2 regions of the Peptococcus niger genome follow, and region 1 is predicted to be linked to the other one. Evidence: a T-box and tRNA genes for the amino acid it is inferred to sense, from the RefSeq annotation. Region 1 holds a T-box; the other holds one or more tRNA genes.
The links. The T-box of region 1 lies ahead of BLQ16_RS00940 (valine--tRNA ligase). A T-box ahead of a tRNA ligase gene usually reads a tRNA of that ligase, here a tRNA-Val.
Positions count from the first base shown of each region.

Region 2: it has a tRNA-Val gene. The T-box ahead of BLQ16_RS00940 (valine--tRNA ligase) is inferred to sense a tRNA for this amino acid. The anticodon was not compared.

Region 1 covers NZ_FNAF01000001.1:176,260-179,529, forward strand. The annotation lists gene BLQ16_RS00940 (valine--tRNA ligase) at 1-1,669, opposite strand, end outside; T-box leader at 1,704-1,899, opposite strand; gene BLQ16_RS00945 (ECF transporter S component) at 1,936-2,541, opposite strand; gene secF (protein translocase subunit SecF) at 2,562-3,270, opposite strand, start outside.
Region 2 covers NZ_FNAF01000012.1:11,208-14,477, forward strand. The annotation lists gene BLQ16_RS08020 (N-acetylmuramoyl-L-alanine amidase) at 1-838, shown strand, start outside; gene BLQ16_RS08025 (GNAT family N-acetyltransferase) at 919-1,398, shown strand; tRNA gene BLQ16_RS08030 (tRNA-Glu) at 1,482-1,555, shown strand; tRNA gene BLQ16_RS08035 (tRNA-Val) at 1,559-1,631, shown strand; tRNA gene BLQ16_RS08040 (tRNA-Asp) at 1,635-1,708, shown strand; gene sdaAA (L-serine ammonia-lyase, iron-sulfur-dependent, subunit alpha) at 1,796-2,671, opposite strand; partial or broken gene sdaAB (L-serine ammonia-lyase, iron-sulfur-dependent subunit beta) at 2,682-3,270, opposite strand, start outside.

The DNA.
Region 1 (3,270 bases):
TTGTCCCGGTTACCAAGGTCATCCGCAAGGCATCTGCCCCATAGCGCTCAATTTCTTTCAAGGGATCGATGCCGTTGCCCAAGGATTTGCTCATTTTGCGCCCTTGTTCGTCTAGAACCAGGCCATGAATCAGCACATCGTTAAAGGGCTTTTCGCCGGTCAATTCATAGGCATCAAAAATCATACGGGCAACCCAGAAGAAAATAATATCGCGTCCAGTAACCAAAACACTCGTTGGATAAAACATCTCCAAATCGGCCGTTTTTTCCGGCCAACCCAGCACCTCAAAGGGCCACAAGCCGGAACTGAACCAGGTATCTAAAACATCCTCATCCTGGTGCAGTGCTTTTGACCCGCAAGCCGGGCACACGTCAGGGCCTTCCATTTCACAAATGACTTCCCCGCAATCAGCACAAGTCCAAACCGGGATACGATGCCCCCACCAAAGCTGGCGAGAAATGCACCAGTCCCTAATATTTTCAAGCCAAGCTGTATAAATTTTGGTAAAACGCTCCGGCACAAAGCGGATATCTCCGCGATAAGCAGCCTCCAAGGCCGGCTTCACCAATTTATCCATCGCCACAAACCACTGCTTGCTGATCCGGGGTTCAATGGCCGTATGACAACGATAGCAATGACCGACAGCGTTATCGTAGTCTTCAACCTTTTCCAAGCTTGACGTGCCTTGCAAATCAGCAATAACCTTCTCACGACAAGCAAACCGGTCCAAGCCTGCATAGGGACCGGCAGCTTCGGTCATATACCCTTTTGCATCCAAGACTTCACAGAAGGGCAAGCCATGACGTTCCCCTACTGCAAAGTCATTCACATCATGAGACGGCGTTATTTTTAAAGCCCCGGTCCCGAACTCCCGGTCAACATATTCATCGGCAATAATCGGAATCTCCCGTTCAATAATCGGGATTAATACCTTCTTCCCTTGCAAATGCTTAAACCGTTCATCTTCCGGATGAACCGCAATTGCCACATCCCCAAAAATGGTTTCCGGACGGGTGGTGGCAATTGTCACGTGATCAGACCTGTCAGGGGTGTAATAATTCAAATAGTATAAGTGGCCATGGTGATCTTCATGTTCCACCTCTATATCAGAAATGGTTGTTTCACAGTGGGGGCACCAGTTAACAATATAGTTGCCTTGATAAATCAAGCCCTTCTGATAAAAATCGACAAAAGTTTTGCGGACTGCACGGCTACAAACGTCATCCATGGTGAACCGCTCCATGCTCCAATCACATGACGAGCCCAGCTTGCGAATCTGTTGAGTGATCGCTTCACCGTATTCGTTTTTCCATTGCCAACACCGCTCAATAAAGCCTTCGCGGCCGATTTCCTCTTTGCTGATGCCGGCCTCGCGCAGCATATTTTCAACCTTTGCCTGCGTTGCAATACCGGCATGATCCGTTCCTGGAACCCATACGGTATTGTCGCCTTTCAGCCGATGATAGCGGATGAGAATGTCCTGCATTGTATTGTCCATGGCATGGCCCATGTGCAGGCGCCCTGTCACATTTGGCGGCGGCATGACAATGGTGAAGGGTTGAGCCCCCGCATCACGCGACGGTTTAAAATATCCCGCCTGCTCCCAAACATCGTACCATTTGGCCTCAATTGCCGATGGATTGTACGTTTTTGCCAATTCTTTCGCCATAATTTACCCCTCCTACTAAAAAAACAGCCGCCCCTAAAAGGACGACTGTTCGCGTGGTACCACCTTTTTTTGATCATAAGATCCTCAACGTTGGTAACGAAACGACCCGGAGCCGTTCCCACGGCCCACCTCAGGAGCGACCTTCAAGCAGTTTAACATCCGGCCTTTTCAGCTCCAGCCAGTCTCTGTAATGCAAGTCCTGCTCTACTCTTCTCCATCATCGGCATTTATTATTTTCGCAATTATAACCGATATTTTTCTCCCGGTCAATAGCGGTTTAATTGATTGCCTATCCGCAAAAACAAAGCGCCGGATAAAAGCGTCACCAAGCTGCCTTTAATGAAATTAAAGGGCAAGACGCACAGCACGATTAAAGCCTTTAAATCAACCACATGAGCGTTAAGCGCGTGCCCCGCATTGACATAAACCTCAATTGGCACATTGAACAGGGTTGCATATAGTGGAATCAGGAGAAAATAATTCAGCACCGCTGCCGCAAGCATCAGCGCTAAAACACCGACGGTCGAACCAACAACCAGCATCCGTTTAGAGGGCTTGTGCCGAACAAACAAGACCGGCGGTAAGACCAATACGCACCCCATCATAAAGTTTGCCAATTCGCCAACGCCTGCCGTATAGCTGCCTTTAATGAAAAAGATAATCAGAATCTTCATCAGTTCGACAACAACGGCTGCAAGTGGCCCCATCATAAAACCCGCTATCAGCACCGGAACTTCGCTAAAATCCATTCGATAAAAATCCGGTGCCAAAAACGGAATCGGAAACTCAAAATACATCAGCACACTGGCAATCGAGGCCAACAGCGCCAGTCGGACCAGATTCTTTGTTGCAAAAAACCTTGATCTTGTCATTCGTCAGCCTCCTACTGCCATTAGAACCGTTTGTTTTTGCTGGCCATCGAGAAATCATACCACAGGGGCGCTGCAACGCCAATGGATGAATAAGCCCCTGCCGTAATACCGATGATCATGGCCAATACAAAGTAACGCGTTGTATCCCCACCAAAAAGGAATACAGCAAGTAAAGGCAACAAGGTGCTGATAGACGTCACCAGAGAGCGGCGCAAGGTAGCGCTGATGCTTTTATTGACAACAAGGCCCAACTCCTGACGTTTAACGCGACCCAAGTTCTCGCGAATGCGGTCAAATATAACAATGGTATCGTTGATCGAATACCCAAAGATGGTTAAAATGGCCGCAACAAAGGTGCTGTTGACTTCCCACTGAAAGATTGAAAATAACCCCATGGTGATGAATACGTCATGGAAGAGCGATAAAATCCCAGTCAGCGCAAACCGCCATTCAAAACGCACGGTAATATAAACAATCATCAATACCATGGCAATGAAAAGTGCAATAAGCCCTTTTTGTAAAATTTCCTGACCAATGGTCGGGCCAACGGCGGTCGATTGCAAGACTTCTGTCTTGCCCAATTTATCGCTGATGGCTTTCACATATTGATCCTGAGCATCTTGTTTCATAAACTGGGTCTTAATTTGAAAGGTTCCGTCCTGCAGCTCTTGAATCTGGTCGCCGCCATGGCCGGTCTTTTCCAATGCCGAGCGCACATCAGCAGTTTTA
Region 2 (3,270 bases), on a different contig from region 1:
CCAGGTGCTGGCCAATAAGGGGAATAAGCTGTCCGTTGCCATTAACGGCCTTGCTTTTAACGGCAATCTAGGTAATCCGGTGGCGGGAAAAACGGCCTTTGTCGATTTTAAATGCGTGCCAAATGGAAACAAGGGCCTTATTATTCATACGAGTACAGAACCGGGCGGTTATTTCCGCTTGGACCGCCGTGGAGATGAATTCTCCATTATGGCCGTCAAAAAACATAAAAACGGTCAGCTGGGTCTTGCCGGTAAGACCATTGTCGTCAGTGCCGGTCATGGGGAATACACTGGTCCGGGTAAGGTAGACCCAGGTGCCATCGGGAGTGTCTTGCGTTTATCGGAAGTGGCCTTTAACACACCAGTGGCGATTAAGCTCAAGCGCCAATTGGAAGCGGCGGGCGCCAAGGTCATTATGATTCGAGAATACAAGCCGGTGCATATTTCTTTGGCCCAAAGAGCCATGGTGGCCAATGATAATAACGCTGACGCCTATGTTGAAATCCATGGCGATGCCGCTCCCGGCAATCCGAATGCCCTTGGCATAGGGGTTTATTACTTTGATGGCAACATACGGCTTACCAGCGCAGCTCAAAAAGATATGCGGGCAGAATTCGCAAGTGCTATGCAGAAAGGCATGGAGGGGGCTACCGGCACCAGGACCTACACCCGAAAGGCTAATTATGCTGTTTTACGTGAAAATGAAGTGCCTTCCGTTTTAATTGAATGCGGCTTTTTAACCACCCCTTCAGATGAGAAGCGATTGGCGACGGATGCCTATCAAACCAAGCTTGCTCAAGGTATGTATGATGGCTTGGTCAAGTACTTTTCGTATTAATCCTGGATGGACCAGGTTGACACTGTTTTTGAAAGGGTCTAAGATGAAATGAGCAAGACTGAATCATGAGAAGGTGACTTATGGAAAATAAAATGACAGTGCGGGCGGCGACGGCGTCTGATGGCCCTTTAATGCGTGACTACATGCTGAAATTAGGGCGGTATCAAAAGATGGAAGAGCACATTACAGCTGAGCCTGACCAATTGGCCGGCTTGGTGGCTTCCGGTCAAGCACGCGCCTTTTTTGCGGTACGGGATGGCCAAACCGTCGGCTTTTTATTTTGCTACACGGTTTGTTCAGCCTTTATCGGGGCGTCCGGTTATTACATCGATGCCTTGTACATTGATGAGGGGCATCGTGGCGAAGGCATCGGACGTGCGCTGATGTCACGCATTGCACAAGAGTGTGTAGCTGCCGGGTATGGGCGCCTTGAGTGGGGCTGCCTGGATTGGAATGAGCCGGCATTGGCCTTCTATCGTAAGCTCGGTGCCGACCTTGTTCAGGAAATGCGGATTTATCGGATTCATGACGAAAAGATTCGCAAACTGGCCTTGACGTAAAAATTTTGCTGAAATTGTAAAAAAGACTTGCAAAAGGCGTCTCATCTCTGTATAATGTATTCTTGTGAGACGCCTTTAATTGTGGCCTGTTGGAGAAGTGGCTTAACTCACCAGCCTTTCACGCTGGCATTCAGGGGTTCGAATCCCCTACAGGTCATCCGGACGATTAGCTCAGTTGGGAGAGCGTCTGCCTTACAAGCAGAATGTCGGCGGTTCGAGCCCGTCATCGTCCATACGGCGCAGTAGTTCAGCTGGTTAGAATGCCAGCCTGTCACGCTGGAGGTCGTGGGTTCGAGTCCCATCTGCGTCGCGACAGCCCTACGGGGCTGTTTTTTTATGCGTCAAAACGGAAAAAGTCCCATCTGCAAAGCAGATGGGACGCTTGTATTTCAGAGGATTAATCGCTTTTAAGGCCGCAGCTGGTGCAGGCCTGGCGGGCGGAAGGAGTGGTAGCCATGCCGCCTTGGGCGGTTTCTCTGTATTGGACCGGCAAGGCACGGCCAACTTCATATAGGGCTTGGACCACTTCATCAAAAGGAACCAGGGAGGTCACGCCGGCCAAGGCTAAGTCCGCGGCGCTCATGGCGTTGACGACACCACCGGCATTGCGCAAGGCGCAGGGAAATTCCACCAAGCCGCCGACCGGATCGCATACCAAGCCCATAATGTTGATTAAAGCAAAAGATGCCGCTTCAAATACAGCTGAGGGGGCGCCTTTTCGCAAATAGACCAAGGCACCGGCGGCCATGGCAGCTGCGGCGCCGCACTCCACTTGACAACCGCCTTCAGCACCGGAGACGGTCGCATTGGTGGCGATGATGTAGCCGATGGCAATGGCCACCAAGAGTCCCTCAATCAAGGCTTCTTCAGATAGGTTTAGCTGGTCTTCAGCAATTAAGATGGCTGCCGGCAGGATGCCTGCAGCCCCGGCGGTTGGGGCGGCAACAATTTTACCCATGCGGGCGTTGACCTCTGACGTAGATAAGGCGATGGCCATGGCCTTTAGGGGAAGAGGGCCCAGGTAGCTTTGTTCGGGAGGCAGTTGGGCCACCCGGTGCGCATTGCCACCGGTCAGGCCGGATAGGGAGATCAAGGGGCTTTTGCGGGCTCGCTCACCGGATTCACGCATCACAGCGAGGCGCCCTTTTAGGCCCTTGAGGTAGTCTTCGCGTGCTGTTCCGGTCTTATCACACTCGTGACGCAGGGTCATTTCAGCCAAGGACAGACCGCTTTCTTCACAGGCGGCCAACAATTCTTTTGCGGATGTATACACAGTATCCTCCTTAACGGGCGATGGCTTTGAAAAAGTCAAGCTGGGGCAGTTTTTGAAAGGCGTCTGTCACACGGGGTGTAAACGGCTCATCCAGTTCGATGATCATGGTTGCCGTTTGGTCTAAACGATTGACGTGCATGTGGGCGATGTTTAAGTTGTTGTCATGGCAAATGCCGCTGGCGGCATAGACCATGCCCGGTGAGTCCGGATAGCGTAAAATGAGCGTCGGATATTCGCCGGTAAAATCAGTTGCTGTGCCGTCAATATCGGTAATGCGAATATTGCCGCCGCCGATGGATGAGCCGGTAACGGTAAATTCCGGCTCATCTGGCGCGATAAAACGAAACCGCATGGTATTGGGGTGGACGTTGCCCAGGTCTTTTGGCGTGAAGGTAAGGTCAATGCCCTTGTCGGCGATAAGCCTTAAGGCGTCAACCAAACGCTCGTCATCCGGCGCTAAGCCAAGCAAGCCGCCGGCCACCGCCCGATCGCTGCCGTGACCGCGATAGGTGTGGGAGAAGCTGCCGTGCAGTTCGCAGATAACCTTGTGCAAAGGTGCCCCATAGATGCGGCGGGCCATATTCGCCAACCGGCAGGCG